DNA from 4 places in the Citrobacter freundii ATCC 8090 genome. Region 1 is predicted to be linked to each of the others. Evidence: predicted binding sites of a transcription regulator. Region 1 holds the regulator's gene; each other region holds the start of a gene.
What was found. Region 1 encodes CRP, which controls carbon source genes, mostly activating them, when cyclic AMP is high. Its sites were predicted from a motif close to ATGTGANNNNNNTCACAT; they were not measured.
Positions count from the first base shown of each region.

Region 2: a site for CRP is predicted at 1,491-1,508, ahead of G4551_RS11505 (sugar transporter). Genes of this name have one in related genera too.
Region 3: a site for CRP is predicted at 2,118-2,135, ahead of ldtB (L,D-transpeptidase). Genes of this name have one in related genera too.
Region 4: a site for CRP is predicted at 2,131-2,148, ahead of aaeR (HTH-type transcriptional activator AaeR). Genes of this name have one in related genera too.

Region 1 is NZ_CP049015.1:372,436-376,651, forward strand. Features, by position in the region: gene G4551_RS01740 (YccS/YhfK family putative transporter) at 1-1,192, opposite strand, end outside; gene crp (cAMP-activated global transcriptional regulator CRP) at 1,244-1,876, opposite strand; gene G4551_RS01750 (OsmC family protein) at 2,183-2,587, shown strand; gene G4551_RS01755 (phosphoribulokinase) at 2,686-3,555, opposite strand; gene G4551_RS01760 (YheU family protein) at 3,609-3,827, opposite strand; partial or broken gene G4551_RS01765 (hydrolase) at 3,824-4,216, opposite strand, start outside.
Region 2 is NZ_CP049015.1:2,387,643-2,391,858, reverse strand. Features, by position in the region: gene sad (succinate-semialdehyde dehydrogenase) at 1-381, opposite strand, end outside; gene ptrR (putrescine utilization regulator PtrR) at 485-1,360, shown strand; gene G4551_RS11505 (sugar transporter) at 1,583-2,779, shown strand; gene G4551_RS11500 (MarC family NAAT transporter) at 2,816-3,481, opposite strand; gene marR (multiple antibiotic resistance transcriptional regulator MarR) at 3,739-4,173, shown strand; gene marA (MDR efflux pump AcrAB transcriptional activator MarA) at 4,192-4,216, shown strand, end outside.
Region 3 is NZ_CP049015.1:1,682,201-1,686,416, reverse strand. Features, by position in the region: gene G4551_RS08050 (DUF1479 domain-containing protein) at 1-265, shown strand, start outside; gene G4551_RS08045 (ABC-F family ATPase) at 409-2,004, opposite strand; gene ldtB (L,D-transpeptidase) at 2,237-3,157, shown strand; gene G4551_RS08035 (anion transporter) at 3,252-4,216, opposite strand, start outside.
Region 4 is NZ_CP049015.1:4,458,597-4,462,812, reverse strand. Features, by position in the region: gene tldD (metalloprotease TldD) at 1-1,097, shown strand, start outside; gene aaeR (HTH-type transcriptional activator AaeR) at 1,184-2,113, opposite strand; gene aaeX (p-hydroxybenzoic acid efflux pump operon protein AaeX) at 2,298-2,501, shown strand; gene aaeA (p-hydroxybenzoic acid efflux pump subunit AaeA) at 2,509-3,441, shown strand; gene aaeB (p-hydroxybenzoic acid efflux pump subunit AaeB) at 3,447-4,216, shown strand, end outside.

The sequences.
Region 1 (4,216 bases):
ACAGGATTGTCATCAAAATCCAGTAAGGTTTTGGCAGGTGTAAGGCGCTGCCCATCAGGCTGGCAATGCTCAACATGACGCTGATGCGTCCGGCATTACGCAGCGCAGGGGATTTCAACGACAAATAGCTTTTCAGGGCAGGGATCAGCGGCAGCCGACGCTGCTTGTCAGCCATTAAATCACGGGCATACAGTGGTCGCTGGGTGCGTAGCACACGGGCAATACGGCTGAAGTGCCAGTAGCAAAATTGACCTACCGGATTGTCCGGATGCTGGTTGGCGATTTTCTCCAGCGTGCCAATCTGCTTTTCCATTGAGAAACGGGTCGGTAAGCGGTGATACAAAATATCATCGGCCAGTACGCGAAGGCGTTCGGCAACGGTGCGCGCATTCCAGCGAATCACTTGTTCGGCGTGGCTACGTTCGACCAGCTTTTGCACCTCTTCCGGCTGGTGGAGGCTAACGGAAATATGTTCCTGTAAATCGAGCGCCTCCTGAAAGGCACGTAGCAGGCGCTTATAATCGTTGTTGCGATGCGCCGACAGCATATGCATTTGCTGATAGCACTGGGTAATTAAATCCACCGCTTTTTGCTGGCGCACCAACAGGGGAGGCAGCGCTTTTTCTGGGTCGGCATGCTGAGTCAGCATGCTGTACTTGGCCTCACAGTAATCGGCTAATTCGCGGTACAACAAGCTGAGCGACTCACGCAGCGGCTGCTCGCGCCACATCCAGAACCAGAACCAGTTGAACAGGCCATACCACAATGTGCCCAGCGCGTAGATTAGCAGCGGCTCCCAGACGGGCATGTTACCTGCCAGACTGAGTGTGAAAATTGCCGCGATAAGCGAGGCTGGTAGTAGTCGCGCATGCAGAGGGCCTAATTCTGCGGTTACACCAAGAATCAGCGTCAGGCCGGTGAGGATCAGTGGCAGCGGTATAGTCTGTGCCAGCAGTAATTGCATGATCAGACTGCATCCGGCAAACAAAGACGCGCCAATCACTAAGCGTTTGAAAAAGCGCTTATGCGGGGTATCAAGACCGGCAATATTGCAGCAGGCAGGGACGAGGGAAAAGAGGAGTCCCAGATGAAGCTGACCGATGATCAGGCCGACGGCCACAGGTAAACATAGCACCAGCGTTTGTCGTAGTGCGTAGTTGATCTCTGGGTGGTATATCAGTCTTCGCCACATCGGAGCAAACAAAAGTGGCGCATTACGGGGTAACGCGCCACTTCGATGGGGTTAACGTGTGCCGTAGACGACGATGGTCTTACCGTGTGCGGAGATCAGGTTCTGATCTTCCAGCATCTTCAGAATACGACCGACGGTCTCACGGGAGCAGCCAACGATCTGGCCGATTTCCTGACGGGTGATTTTAATCTGCATGCCGTCCGGGTGGGTCATCGCATCAGGCTGTTTCGCCAGATTCAGCAGAGTCTGCACGATACGACCGGTAACGTCGAGGAAGGCAAGGTTGCCCACTTTTTCAGACGTGACCTGCAGACGGCGAGCCATCTGAGAGGACAGGCGCATCAGAATATCTGGATTGACCTGGATTAATTGGCGAAATTTTTTGTAGGAAATTTCAGCGACTTCACATGCAGTTTTAGCACGGACCCAGGCGCTGCGTTCCTGACCTTCTTCGAAGAGGCCTAATTCACCAATAAAATCGCCCTGATTCAGATAAGAAAGGATCATTTCTTTCCCTTCTTCATCTTTGATCAGCACTGCCACTGAGCCTTTAACGATGTAGTACAACGTTTCCGCTTTTTCACCCTGGTGAATCAGCGTGCTCTTCGATGGGTACTTATGAATATGGCAATGAGACAAGAACCATTCGAGAGTCGGGTCTGTTTGCGGTTTGCCAAGCACCATGCGCGGTTATCCTCTGTTATAAGCTGTCTCCAGAGCCAAAAAACATCCTGTCTCTGGGTTTGCAAAAATGTGCTTCCCGCTACCTGGGAAGGGGGCTGTCAATACGTGCGACGGCCTGTAATGTGATGTCCTCTGCATACATGCAGTACGTCAATGTATTACTGTAGCATCCCGACTGTTTTAGCATAGCTTTCGCCGTGTGTCTCCTGGTGTCTCGCTTCAGCATGACGCAGGTCGCCTTCCGTTGCGAGATTTGTTGTGTGCGCGTAATCTGTCAGGAAAATTGATGCATCGGAGTAATAAAATATGCAAGCACGTGTTAAGTGGGTCGAAGGGCTGACCTTCCTCGGTGAGTCCGCTTCTGGCCACCAGATTTTGATGGACGGTAACTCCGGTGATAAAGCGCCGAGCCCGATGGAAATGGTCTTAATGGCTGCGGGTGGTTGCAGCGCAATTGATGTGGTGTCGATCCTGCAAAAGGGTCGTCAGGATGTGACCAACTGCGAAGTGAAGCTGACCTCCGAGCGTCGTGATGAAGCGCCGCGCCTGTTTACCCATATCAACCTGCATTTCATCGTAACGGGTAACGATCTGAAAGATGCGTCCGTCGCACGTGCGGTCGATCTTTCGGCGGAAAAATATTGCTCCGTGGCGCTGATGCTGGAAAAGGCGGTGAATATTACCCACTCCTATGAAGTGGTTGCCGCGTAATTGCTGATGCCGGATGGCGGCGTTGCCTTATCCGGCCTATAGGGTGATGTTGAGTCGTAGGCCCGATAAGCGAAGCGCCATCGGGCGCTTTCCACATATCACTCTATCTTTTTGCCTTCCATCAGTCGCTGCACCAGCGGCAGCATAATCAATTCCATCGCCAGACCCATTTTTCCGCCCGGTACGACCAACGTATTGATATGAGAAATGAATGAGCCCTGCAGCATGGCCAGCAGCCACGGGAAGTCGATCCCTTCCAGATTACGAAAATGAATCACGACAAAGCTTTCATCGAGTGACGGAATGCTCTTGGCGGCAAAGGGATTAGAGGTATCGACGGTTGGTACGCGTTGGAAGTTGATATGCGTACGGGAAAACTGTGGTGTGATGTAATTGATGTAATCGTCCATTGAGCGCACCACCGAGTCCATCACCGCTTCACGCGAGTGTCCACGCTCGCTGGTATCGCGGGTCAGCTTCTGGATCCACTCCAGGTTCACGATCGGCACCACGCCAACCAGCAGATCGACATGCCGGGCCACATTTTGCTGAGGGGTGACAACGCCGCCGTGAAGTCCCTCATAGAACAGGACATCCGTCGGTTCAGGCAGCGGCTGCCAGGGCGTAAATGTCCCCGGAACCTGATTCCACGGTACGGCCTCATCGTAGGTGTGCAGGTATTTACGCGACTGACCTTTGCCCGTCTGGCCGTATTCAATGAAGGTTTGCTCCAGCAGACCAAAGTCGTTAGCTTCGGGGCCGAAATAGCTGATATGCCGCCCAGCATCGCGTGCTTTGCGAATCGCCATGTCCATTTCCGGACGGGTATAGCGGTGAAAACTGTCACCTTCCACCTCGGCGGCGCGCAGGTTTAACTGCGCGAAAATTTTACGAAACGCGAGGCTGGTGGTGGTGGTCCCCGCGCCGCTGGATCCTGTTACCGCAATCACCGGATGTTTGGCAGACATAACAACTCCATGAAATGGTTGTAATTATAGTAAAGTCGGCCGGCGGCTACGGATTACTCGTGAATCTGCTTCCTCGGCATAATGTTGACCGTTTCATGCAGTTCGGACCACACCAGCACGGCTTCACCTGATTGTAGTTGGCGTTTGACGTCGGCGACTTTTTGTTCGAGCGAGCGTTCATGTTCACCGTAATCGGTGCCTTCACGCAAGACAAAGCTTTCAATCAGATTGTCCAGCGCGTCCGGAGAGATATCTTGCCATGGGATAATCATGATGACGCCTCCAGATACGTTGTCAGCCAGTCCGGGATTCTTGATTCCAGCCACATCTCAGGACGGCGCACTGTGCCACCAATAAATCCGACGTGGCCGCCATGTTCAGTCAGCTGATATTCCACCTGCGAAGGCAGATTTTCCGGTTTCGGGATCACGTGATGATCCATAAACGGATCGTCTTTAGCATGGATAATCAGCGTTGGTTTGGCGATCCGATTGAGCAACGGCATGGCGCTGCACTGGCGGTAATAGTCTATAGCATCGGCGAAACCGTGGATTTTGGCGGTGATCAGATCGTCAAAATCGCGAATGCGGCGCAAAGATTTCAACTGGGCCAGGCTTACCGGCAGCGAACCGGGATACGCCTCAAGCTTACGCGAGGCGTT
Region 2 (4,216 bases), 2.0 Mb from region 1:
TACCGGACGATACTCAATCACCGCCTGGTTGTTCTCCACCAGCGTGGGTTCCGGACTGAGCATCGCCGGTCCATGCTCGGCGTACCAGTCACACAACGCAGCTGACTTAGCGACTTCAGCCCGCGCCTGCTTAATGGGTTTACCCATTTCACGTGAGATACACTGCGCCATCTCTTCCGCACGATGGCGCAGAGCTTGCCCAATATGGCGCAGCGTTTGCGCACGGTGCTCAACGGAAGTGTGTTTCCATTCGCTATAGCCATTCGCTGCAAGGTTCAGCGCATGATCAATCTCTTCCACGCTGGCCCACGGCGTCGCCGTCAGTCTTTCACCGCTGGTAGGGTCAATAGAAATCGCATGTGTTGCTGCTGTGATAGTCATTAAGTGCCTCTCTTTATCGCAGGGTATGGTTATATCATGAGCATATTTACTCTTTCTGAAAAATGAATAATATTAACCATACCATTCACGAATAGAGAAAATTATGGATCTGACGCAGCTGGAAATGTTTAATGCCGTCGCGGAGACTGGCAGTATTACGCAGGCCGCTGCGAAGGTTCATCGCGTGCCATCTAATCTCACCACCCGTATACGTCAGCTTGAAGCCGACCTGGGCGTTGATCTGTTTATTCGTGAAAACCAGCGTCTGCGGCTTTCCCCATCCGGGCACAACTTTTTGCGCTACAGCCAGCGGATCCTCGCGCTGGTTGAGGAAGCCAGGATGGTCGTCGCCGGGGATGAGCCGCAAGGACTCTTCTCTCTCGGCTCGCTTGAAAGTACAGCAGCAGTACGCATCCCCGCCACGCTGGCTGAATATAACCAGCGTTACCCCAAAATTCAGTTCGCGTTAGCGACGGGTCCTTCAGGCACAATGCTGGACGGCGTGCTCGACGGTACATTGAACGCTGCCTTTGTCGATGGCCCAATTACCCATCCAGGCCTTGAAGGAATGCCGGTCTACCGTGAAGAGATGATGATTGTCACTCCTAACGGTCATCCCCCCATTCAGCGGGCCAGCGACGTCAACGGTTGCAGTATTTACGCCTTTCGCGCCAACTGTTCCTATCGCCGCCATTTTGAAAGCTGGTTTCATGCCGATCGCGCCATGCCCGGCACCATTCACGAAATGGAGTCATATCACGGTATGCTGGCCTGCGTCATTGCCGGAGCGGGTATCGCACTGATCCCGCGTTCGATGCTGGAGAGCATGCCAGGGCATCATCAGGTAAACGCCTGGCCGCTAAGCGAGAACTGGCGCTGGCTGAATACATGGCTGGTCTGGCGCAGAGGTGCAATGACGCGGCAACTGGAAGCGTTTATTGAGGTGTTGAACCCTCAGTTATCACAGAGCCCGGAGTAACTGGCGATCCTCAAAGAACATGAATAACTGTATATCCGGGTGAAGTCATACGCCCGGAATTTCATTATTATTGAAATAGTTAAAAATATGAGGAATGTTCGGCAGCAAATTATAGCGCCCTGCCAATGAAATGAGATCCGCATCACAAAATGATTGTATTTTCGCCAGCAAACGTTTTAAGATCGTGGCCTTACCTTTTCGCAGCTAATCCTCTTATTTGATATGACAACAGACACTGTTTCCCGCAAGGTCGCGTGGCTACGGGTAGTTACGCTTGCCATTGCCGGTTTTATTTTCAATACCACAGAGTTTGTCCCTGTCGGTTTGCTTTCCGACATCGCACAAAGCTTTAATATGCAGACCGCTCAGGTCGGGATCATGCTGACGATCTACGCCTGGGTTGTTGCCCTGATGTCGCTCCCCTTCATGTTACTTACCAGTCAGGTAGAGCGCCGAAAACTTCTGATCTGTCTGTTTGTTGTGTTTATCGCCAGCCATGTGCTCTCTTTCCTGGCATGGAATTTTACCGTGTTGGTAATTAGCCGTATTGGTATTGCCTTTGCGCACGCTATTTTCTGGTCGATCACCGCATCGCTGGCAATTCGCCTGGCTCCTGCCGGGAAACGTGCACAGGCTCTCAGCCTGATTGCCACTGGCACTGCGCTGGCGATGGTATTGGGGCTGCCCATCGGGCGTATCGTCGGTCAGTATTTTGGCTGGCGCACGACCTTCTTCGCCATCGGTATGGGGGCGTTAGTTACCCTGCTTTGCCTGATTAAGCTCCTGCCCAAACTACCCAGTGAGCACTCCGGCTCTTTAAAAAGCCTGCCCGTGTTATTCCATCGCCCGGCATTGATGAGTCTGTATCTACTGACGGTGATTGTGGTCACCGCGCACTATACGGCCTACAGCTATATCGAGCCGTTCGTGCAGACCGTCGCGGGCCTGAGCGCAAACTTTGCTACTGTCCTGTTGCTGGTTCTGGGTGGTGCGGGAATTGTCGGTAGCGTCATTTTCGGTAAGCTGGGTAATCTGCATGCGTCCGTACTGATTAGCAGTGCCATTGCCCTGTTGACGATATGCCTGGTACTGTTACTTCCCGCCGCTGACAGCGAAATGCACCTTGCCATCCTGAGTATTTTCTGGGGCGTCGCCATCATGCTGATAGGCCTGGGTATGCAGGTGAAAGTTCTGGCGCTTGCTCCGGATGCGACTGACGTCGCAATGGCGCTGTTCTCAGGAATCTTTAATATCGGTATTGGCGCTGGCGCGCTGGTAGGCAATCAGGTGAGTTTGCACTGGTCAATGTCTACGATTGGTTACGTCGGCGCAGTGCCTGCCGTTGCCGCGTTGATATGGTCGGTGATTATCTTTCGTAAATGGCCGGTATCACTGGAAGAACAGCCTCAGCATTCATAAAAAATATGCCCGGTAAATATTACCGGGCACAGTATTTTAAGCGTAGGTTTTGATAATTTCCAGCACGCCGTTAATAATAAACTGCACGCCCATACACACCAGCAGGAAGCCCATCAAACGAGAAATCGCTTCGATACCACCTTTACCGACCAGCCGCATGATCCCCCCGGAACTGCGCAAACAGCCCCACAGGATAATCCCGACAACCGCAAAAATAATCGGCGGCGCGATCATGATCACCCAGTCCGGAAATTCGGAGCCATGACGCACGGTTGACGCGGAGCTGATGATCATCGCAATCGTCCCCGGGCCGGCAGTGCTTGGCATGGCCAGCGGTACAAAGGCGATATTGGCCGTCGGTTCGTCTTCCAGCTCTTCAGACTTGCTTCTCGCTTCCGGAGAATCATGCGCCTTCTGCTGTGGAAACAGCATCCGAAAGCCGATAAACGCAACGATTAACCCACCCGCAATACGTAACCCGGGAATCGAAATCCCGAACGTATTCATTACCACCTGCCCGGCGTAGTACGCCACCATCATAATGGCAAATACATAGACAGATGCCATGAGTGACTGACGGTTACGCTCTGCGCTGTTCATATTGCCGGCGAGGCCAAGGAACAACGCCACGGTGGTTAACGGGTTTGCCAACGGTAACAGGACTACCAGCCCCAGTCCTATTGCTTTAAACAAGTCCATCATAATGTCATCTTTCCTGTGCGTTAATCGTCAGCGGCAAGTATACGGTGAAATCCGCGAGATAAGCCATTTTCGTGATGTAAGGATTCATTTTTCATCCGCACGTATAAACCATAATTATCAAACCGTTAAAATTCCACTCGCCAGGTATTTAGTCTGATGATTTAGCAAAACGTGGCATTTGCGGATCCATTCGTTTGACTTATATTTGCCTAAGCAATAATATCAGCCGTGACTAACTACTTGCCAGGGCAACCATTGTGAAAAACACCAGTGATCTGTTTAACGAAATCATCCCACTGGGTCGTTTGATCTATATGGTTAATCAGAAAAAAGATCGTTTGCTAAACGACTATCTGTCACCGCTGGATATCACGGCATCGCAGTTCAAGGTGCTCTGCTCCATCCGTTGCGCGGTGTGCATCACCCCTGTCGAATTGAAAAAAGTGCTGTCTGTCGACCTTGGCGCCCTGACGCGGATGCTGGACAGACTGGCCTGTAAAGGCTGGATAGAAAGGCTTCCGAATCCACATGATAAGCGTGGCGTGCTGGTAAAACTCACCGATCATGGCGCAGCAATTTGCGAGCAGTGTCATCAATTAGTAGGGCAAGACCTGCACCAGGAACTAACAAAAAACTTAACGGCGGATGAAGTAGCCACACTTGAGCACTTGCTTAAGAGAATCCTGCCGTAAACAGAAAGAGGTATGACGATGTCCAGACGCAATACTGACACAA
Region 3 (4,216 bases), 1.3 Mb from region 1:
CGGAGACTCTGTGTGGTGGCATTGCGATGTGATTCACTCCGTCGCGCCTGTCGAAAATCAGCAGGGCTGGGGTAACGTAATGTATATCCCTGCCGCCCCGATGTGCGAAAAAAATCTGGCCTACGCCCACAAAGTGAAAGCTGCGCTGGAAAAAGGCGCATCGCCGGGTGATTTCCCGCGAGAGGATTATGAAACTAACTGGGAAGGACGCTTCACGCTGGAGGATTTGAATATCCACGGTAAACGCGCGCTGGGGATTATTTAATATGTAGCTTACATAATTTTCCCTAGGTATTTCGCGTTACAGGAAGGCGACCAGCCTGTAAATCCCCGGGAGCTTACATAAGTAAGTGACCGGGGTGAACAGGTGCAGCCAACACACCTGTAACACGAAAGACGACGGGTAAATTAACCGTCAATACCTTTACTACGCAGGTAATCTTCGTAGTTGCCGGTGAAGTCGATCACGCGCTCCGGCGTAATCTCAATCACGCGGGTCGCCAGGGAACTGACGAACTCACGGTCGTGAGAAACAAAGATCAACGTGCCCTGATACATTTCCAGCGCCATGTTCAGCGACTCGATAGATTCCATATCCAGGTGGTTGGTCGGTTCATCCATGACCAGGATATTCGGTTTCTGCATCATCAGCTTACCGAAAAGCATGCGTCCTTTTTCACCACCGGAGAGCACTTTTGCAGGTTTCTTGATATCGTCCTGGCTGAACAGCAGACGGCCAAGGAAGCTGCGCACAACCTGCTCATCATCGCCTTCTTGTTTCCACTGGCTCATCCATTCGAAGACGGTCAGATCGTTTTCAAACTCGTATTCATGATCCTGCGCGTAGTAACCCACCTGGGCGTTTTCAGACCACTTAACGGTACCGTTGTCCGGCTGCAAATCGCCAACCAACGTTTTCAGCATGGTGGATTTACCCACGCCGTTGGCACCAATGATGGCAACCTTCTCCCCTACTTCCAGCAGCAGGTTGAAGTTTTTAAACAGCGGACCTTCATCAAAACCTTTCGCCAGCGCTTCCACTTCCAGCGCGTTACGGAACAGTTTCTTATCCTGTTCGAAGCGGATGAACGGGTTCTGACGGCTGGACGCTTTCACTTCGTCGAGCTTGATCTTATCAATCTGACGCGCACGAGAGGTCGCCTGTCGAGATTTAGACGCGTTGGCGCTAAAGCGGCTGACGAAGGATTGCAGATCGGCAATCTGTGCTTTCTTCTTGGCGTTATCGGCCAGCAGACGTTCACGCGCCTGGGTTGCCGCCGTCATGTATTCGTCGTAGTTACCCGGATAAACACGCAGTTCGCCATAGTCCAGATCCGCCATGTGTGTACAGACCATGTTCAGGAAGTGACGGTCGTGCGAAATGATGATCATGGTGCTGTCACGCTCGTTCAGCGTCTGCTCCAGCCAGCGAATGGTGTCGATATCCAGGTTGTTCGTTGGTTCGTCGAGCAGCAGAATGTCCGGGTTAGAGAACAGCGCCTGCGCCAGAAGCACACGCAGCTTCCAGCCGGGCGCGACTTCGCTCATCGGGCCGTAATGCTGTTCTACCGGAATGCCTACGCCCAGCAGCAGTTCACCCGCACGCGCTTCCGCAGAGTAGCCGTCCATTTCGCCATACTGAACTTCGAGATCAGCAACTTTATAGCCGTCTTCTTCGCTCATCTCAGCCAGGGCGTAAATGCGATCGCGCTCCTGCTTCACTTCCCACAGTTCAGCGTGACCCATGATCACGGTGTCAAGCACGGTGAATTCTTCAAAGGCGAATTGATCCTGGCGCAGCTTACCGATACGCTCGTTAGGATCGAGGGAAACGTTACCCAGCGTCGGTTCGAGGTCGCCGCCGAGAATTTTCATAAAAGTGGATTTACCGCTACCGTTCGCGCCAATCAGGCCGTAACGGTTGCCGCCGCCAAATTTGACGGAAATATTTTCAAACAGCGGCTTACTGCCGAACTGCATGGTGACGTTGCTGGAAACTAACACTGGCGTATCCTGAAAGAGAAAGAAATATGTGACAAACCGCTTATTATGCCATAAGTCTGCAAGAAGATCGCGTCTTCATGCGGAAGGGATAAAGTGAAACCAAAAGGAAAAAAATGTGATTTAGTACACATCCGAATTCCTTGTTGCTCAGATTGCACATATAATGCGTGCCCAACACTACATAAATCTCAACCCACTAGCCTGCCTGGCACTGAATCTCGCATACATGAATATGAATATGAAATTAACAACGCTTTTCGCGGCGGCACTCGCAATAGTTGGTTTTTGTAATACCGCTTCAGCCGTCACGTACCCGCTGCCGACCGATGGTAGCCGTTTGATTGGCCAAAACCAGGTCATTACTATTCCTGAAGGCAACACCCAACCGCTGGAGTATTTTGCGGCAGAGTATCAGATGGGTCTGTCTAACATGCTGGAAGCCAACCCGGGCGTGGATACCTTCCTGCCGAAAGGCGGCACCGTGCTGAACATTCCTCAGCAGTTAATCCTGCCGGATACCGTGCATGAAGGTATTGTTATCAACAGCGCTGAAATGCGTCTGTACTACTACCCGAAAGGCACCAACACCGTCATTGTTCTGCCGATCGGTATCGGCCAGTTGGGCAAAGACACGCCAATCAAATGGACCACCAAAGTAGAACGTAAAAAAGCAGGCCCAACCTGGACGCCAACGGCGAAAATGCATGCGGAATACCGCGCTGCAGGCGAGCCGCTGCCAGCCGTTGTTCCGGCTGGTCCGGATAACCCGATGGGACTGTACGCGCTGTATATCGGTCGCCTGTATGCTATCCACGGTACCAATGCTAACTTCGGCGTCGGCTTACGTGTCAGCCACGGTTGCGTACGTCTGCGTAACGACGACATCAAATTCTTGTTTGAAAATGTGCCGGTCGGCACCCGTGTACAGTTTATTGATGAGCCGGTAAAAGCCACTACCGAACCAGACGGTAGCCGTTACATCGAAGTACATAACCCGCTGTCTACGACTGAAGCACAGTTCGAAGGCGGGGAAATTGTACCGATTACCCTGACCAAGAGCATTACCAGCATCACCGGTCAGCCTGACGTCGATCAGGCCGTCGTTGAGCAGGCAGTACAGAACCGTTCTGGTATGCCGGTTCGCCTGAACTAATCAGCTATACATGCCCGATGGCGCTACGCTTATCGGGCCTACCAACACTGTAGGCCGGATTAGGCGCCAGCCGCCATCCGGCACACCACATCAATTACATCATCAGCAACAAACCATAACCCACCAGCGCCGCCCATATCAGCATCGGTACCGAATACCAATGAAAACGCCACCAGATCCGGCGGTCGTTTGCCATCCGTAACGCAATGAGATTCGCCAGCGATCCTGGCAACAGCCCAAAGCCGCCCACATTGACCGCCCAGGCCAGAAGCAGCGTTGGCGGGACGTAGTTCAGCAGCAAAATCGTACTGGGCACATTACTGATAAACTGCGACAGGCCAATGGCGGTCAGCCAAAGTCCCGGCGCTGAAAGCGCGCCAATCTGGTGGGTTATCCCCTGCAGGGCCGGAAGCTGCGTCAGCAAGTGCACATCAATGAACATCGCCATAAACACCAACAGCAGCGTCCAGTCTACGCTGAGGATCACGCGGCGAGCCAGCACCATGAACCCTGCCGCCACAATCGCCAGACCCCACAGCTCTTGTTTTAACTCCAGTGCTGCAAGGAAGATGATATACAACACCAGACAGCCCCACACCAGACGCGGTTGCCAGTCAGGTGCGCGCGTACCGGTGTGATAATGCAATGCTTTATTCGGGAAACTAAACCAGCACAGCACCACCAGCGTCAGCATCATGGCCCCCGCAAGCGGCGCCATTTGCCAGGTAAACGCGGTAAACGATAAGCCTGAGCGTCCCCACATCAGAATGTTTTGTGGATTGCCTATTGGCGTGAGCAACGATCCGGCGTTAACCGCCAGCGCCTCAAAGATAATCAGGCGATTCACCGGAATAGCGCACAATTTTTTCAGAGTGATGGTCAGCGGAACAACAATAAACAGCGCAACATCGTTGGTCAGAAACGTCGACAACAACGCCGCTGCCAGCACCATAAATATCGCCAGCTGACGCTCTGTTTTGAAACGGCGGGTCATCTTGCGCCCTAACACATCGAAGTAACCGCTTAGCTCCACGCCTTTGGTCAGTAACATCAGGCCAC
Region 4 (4,216 bases), 870 kb from region 1:
AGGCGCTTTACACCTCGGTTGATCCCCTGCAGAGCATGAGCCGCGAAGAGAAACTGGATATTCTGCGCCGCGTAGACAGCGTGGCGCGTGCCGCCGACAAGCGCGTCCAGGAAGTAACCGCCAGCCTGACCGGTGTTTATGAACTGATCCTGGTAGCAGCGACCGACGGTACGCTGGCCGCTGACGTTCGCCCGCTGGTACGCCTGTCCGTAAGCGTACAGGTGGAAGAGGACGGTAAGCGCGAGCGCGGCGCCAGCGGTGGCGGCGGTCGTTTTGGCTATGACTATTTCCTGGGCGACCTTGATGGTGAAGTTCGTGCTGACGCATGGGCGAAAGAAGCCGTACGCATGGCGTTGGTTAATCTCTCTGCGGTAGCTGCGCCTGCTGGTACGCTGCCAGTAGTACTCGGCGCTGGCTGGCCTGGCGTTCTGCTGCATGAAGCGGTCGGTCATGGTCTGGAAGGCGACTTTAACCGCCGTGGTACCTCGGTATTCAGCGGTCACATGGGGGAGCTGGTAGCGTCAGAACTGTGCACCGTGGTGGATGACGGCACAATGGCGGACCGTCGTGGCTCTGTGGCTATTGATGATGAAGGCACACCGGGTCAGTACAACGTGCTGATCGAAAACGGTATTCTGAAAGGCTACATGCAGGACAAACTGAATGCGCGCCTGATGGGCGTTGCGCCAACGGGTAACGGTCGCCGCGAATCTTACGCGCACCTGCCGATGCCACGTATGACCAACACCTATATGCTGCCGGGGAAATCTACGCCGCAGGAAATCATCGAATCCGTTGAATACGGTATTTATGCGCCTAACTTCGGCGGCGGCCAGGTGGATATCACCTCCGGGAAATTTGTGTTCTCTACGTCTGAAGCATATCTGATTGAAAACGGTAAAGTCACCAAACCGGTGAAAGGCGCGACGCTGATTGGGTCTGGTATCGAAGCGATGCAGCAGATTTCGATGGTGGGTAACGACCTGAAACTGGATAACGGGGTTGGCGTGTGCGGTAAAGAAGGGCAGAGCCTGCCGGTGGGCGTGGGCCAGCCGACGCTGAAGGTGGATAACCTGACCGTGGGTGGCACCGCATAACATCATGATGTATGCCCGATAAGCACCAGTGCCATCGGGCATCTTTCCGGATGCGGCGTCAATGCCTTATCCGGCCTACACTTTTTTTATTTCTCTTTTCCCCGACCGTACATTCCCTGAAACAGCTGCGCTACATCGACAAAATAGTCTGTCAGATAGTTAATCACCACCTGCACCTTGAGCGGCAATTTGTCTTTTTCGGTATACAGCGCATAGACCGGACGCGGATCCGACTGGTAGCGGGGAAGCAGAATCTCCACTTCGCCACGATTGATCTCATTGATCACCCACATCAGCGGTACATAGGCAATGCCCGCGCCTGCGGCCAGCCAGCGCACCAATGTCATCGGATCGTTAGTCACAAAACGACCCTCTGGGATCAGGCGGGTGGAAATTCCTTCCGGAGCGATAAGCTCGAATTCATTATCCGGGCGCACGCTGTATTCCAGCCACGAGTGGTTGCTGAGATCGGCAGGTTTCTCCGGGGTGCCAAACTGTGCGAGATAGCTTTTCGCCGCGCAGACCACCATCGGCATAGCCCCCAAACGGCGTGAAAACAGGCTGGAGTCCTGCAACGCGCCGACGCGGATAACCACGTCCAGACCATCAGCGATTAAATCCGGGGCCGGGATGCCGGTCACCAGATTTACCGTCAATCCCGGATACTCTTTCAGCATCGTGGCGGTTAATCCGGCGAGGACATTTTGTGCCATAGTTGAAGAACAGCCAATGCGCAGAGTGCCGATGGGCGTGTTGTTAAAGGCATAGAGTTGCTCGTGAACATCCTGCGCTTCGTGCAGCATTCTCCGGCAGCCCTGATAATATATTTTACCGGCTTCAGTTAGCCCAATGCTACGCGTGCTGCGGTTTAGCAGCTTGACCTGTAGCTCATCTTCCAGTTTTGAGACCGTCTGGCTTATCGATGAAACGCTCATTTGTAGCTGTCTTGCGGCGGCAGTGAAGGAGCCCATTTCGACAACTTTGGCGAACACCGACATACGTTTTAATCGTTCCATTGTTCACTCTGGCTTAAAAGTGATTTAGATCACATAATATAGATAACAGCATAACAGTTACGTTAATATATTATTATTCAAATAACGGCTATGTCGCTCTCGCCTGGCTCATCCTTGCCCTTCTCTGCGGTGACATACGCTAGAAAATCTATCATCTGCACTCTCTTACGTTACCAAGGTCAACATGAGTCTGTTTCCCGTTATCGTGGTGTTTGGTCTGTCCTTCCCACCGATTTTTTTCGAATTACTTTTGTCACTGGCGATTTTCTGGCTGGTGCGTCGGGTGCTTGTTCCGACTGGCATCTATGATTTTGTCTGGCATCCGGCTCTGTTTAACACCGCGCTGTATTGCTGTCTGTTCTATTTAATAACGCGCCTGTTCGTTTGAGGTTGAAGTGAAAACACTAACAAGAAAACTCTCCCGCACGGCCATTACCGTGATACTGGTCATTCTGGCCTTCATCGCTATTTTTCGCGCATGGGTGTTCTACACCGAGTCGCCGTGGACGCGTGATGCGCGTTTCAGCGCCGATGTCGTCGCGATTGCGCCGGATGTTGCGGGCCTTATTACCAACGTTAACATCCATGATAACCAACTGGTGAAAAAGGATCAGATCCTGTTCACTATCGACCAGCCACGCTATAAGAAAGCCCTCGAGCAGGCCGAAGCTGACGTGGCCTATTATCAGGTACTGGCGCAGGAAAAACGCCAGGAGGCCGGTCGTCGTAACCGACTGGGCGTGCAGGCTATGTCTCGTGAAGAGATTGACCAATCAAACAACGTCCTGCAAACCGTATTACACCAGCTTGCGAAGGCACAAGCGACCCGCGACCTGGCGAAATTAGATCTGGAACGTACCGTTATTCGCGCGCCAGCAGACGGCTGGGTGACTAACCTGAACGTCTATAGCGGCGAATTTATCACGCGCGGTTCCACGGCGGTGGCGTTGGTCAAACAGCATTCTTTCTATGTGCTGGCGTATATGGAAGAAACCAAACTGGAAGGCGTCCGCCCTGGGTATCGCGCTGAAATCACCCCGCTTGGCAGTAATAATGTGCTGAAGGGCACGGTTGATAGTGTGGCGGCTGGCGTAACGAATGCCAGCAGCACGCGGGACGCCAAGGGTATGGCGACCATTGATTCCAATCTTGAATGGGTGCGTCTGGCGCAGCGTGTGCCGGTGCGAATTCGTCTTGATGAGCAGCAGGGAACCTTGTGGCCTGCCGGGACGACTGCGACCGTCGTCATTACCGGCAAGCAGGATCGCGATGCCAGTCAGGAATCTTTCTTCCGTAAAATGGCGCACCGCCTGCGCGAGTTTGGTTAATCGCGATGAGTATTTTCTCCATTGCCAACCAGCATATCCGCTTTGCGGTAAAACTGGCCTGCGCGATTGTACTGGCGCTGTTCGTTGGCTTTCACTTCCAGCTTGAGACCCCGCGCTGGGCGGTGCTGACCGCGGCCATTGTGGCGGCAGGTCCAGCCTTTGCCGCTGGCGGAGAACCTTATTCAGGTGCTATCCGCTATCGAGGCATGTTGCGTATTGTCGGGACATTTATCGGCTGTATTGCCGCCCTGATCATTATCATCAGCATGATCCGCGCCCCGCTATTGATGATCCTGGTGTGTTGTATCTGGGCCGGTTTTTGTACCTGGATCTCGTCGTTAGTGAAGATCGAAAACTCTTATGCCTGGGGGCTTTCAGGCTATACGGCGCTGATCATCGTCATTACTATCCAGGCTGAACCGCTGCTGACGCCGCAATTTGCGCTCGAACGCTGTAGTGAAATTGTGATGGGTATTGTCTGTGCCATTGTTGCCGACCTGCTCTTTTCGCCCCGTTCGGTGAAACAGGAGATTGATGTCGAACTGGATAGCCTGCTGGTGGCGCAATATCAGCTTATGCAGCTGTGCATTAAGCATGGCGACAGTGAAGAAGTAGACAAAGCCTGGGGAGATTTAGTCCGGCGTACGGCGGCGCTGGAAGGGATGCGTAGTAACCTGAATATGGAGTCCTCGCGCTGGGTGCGGGCTAACCGCAGACTCAAGGCATTGAATACGCTGTCGCTTACGCTTATCACACAATCCTGCGAAACCTATCT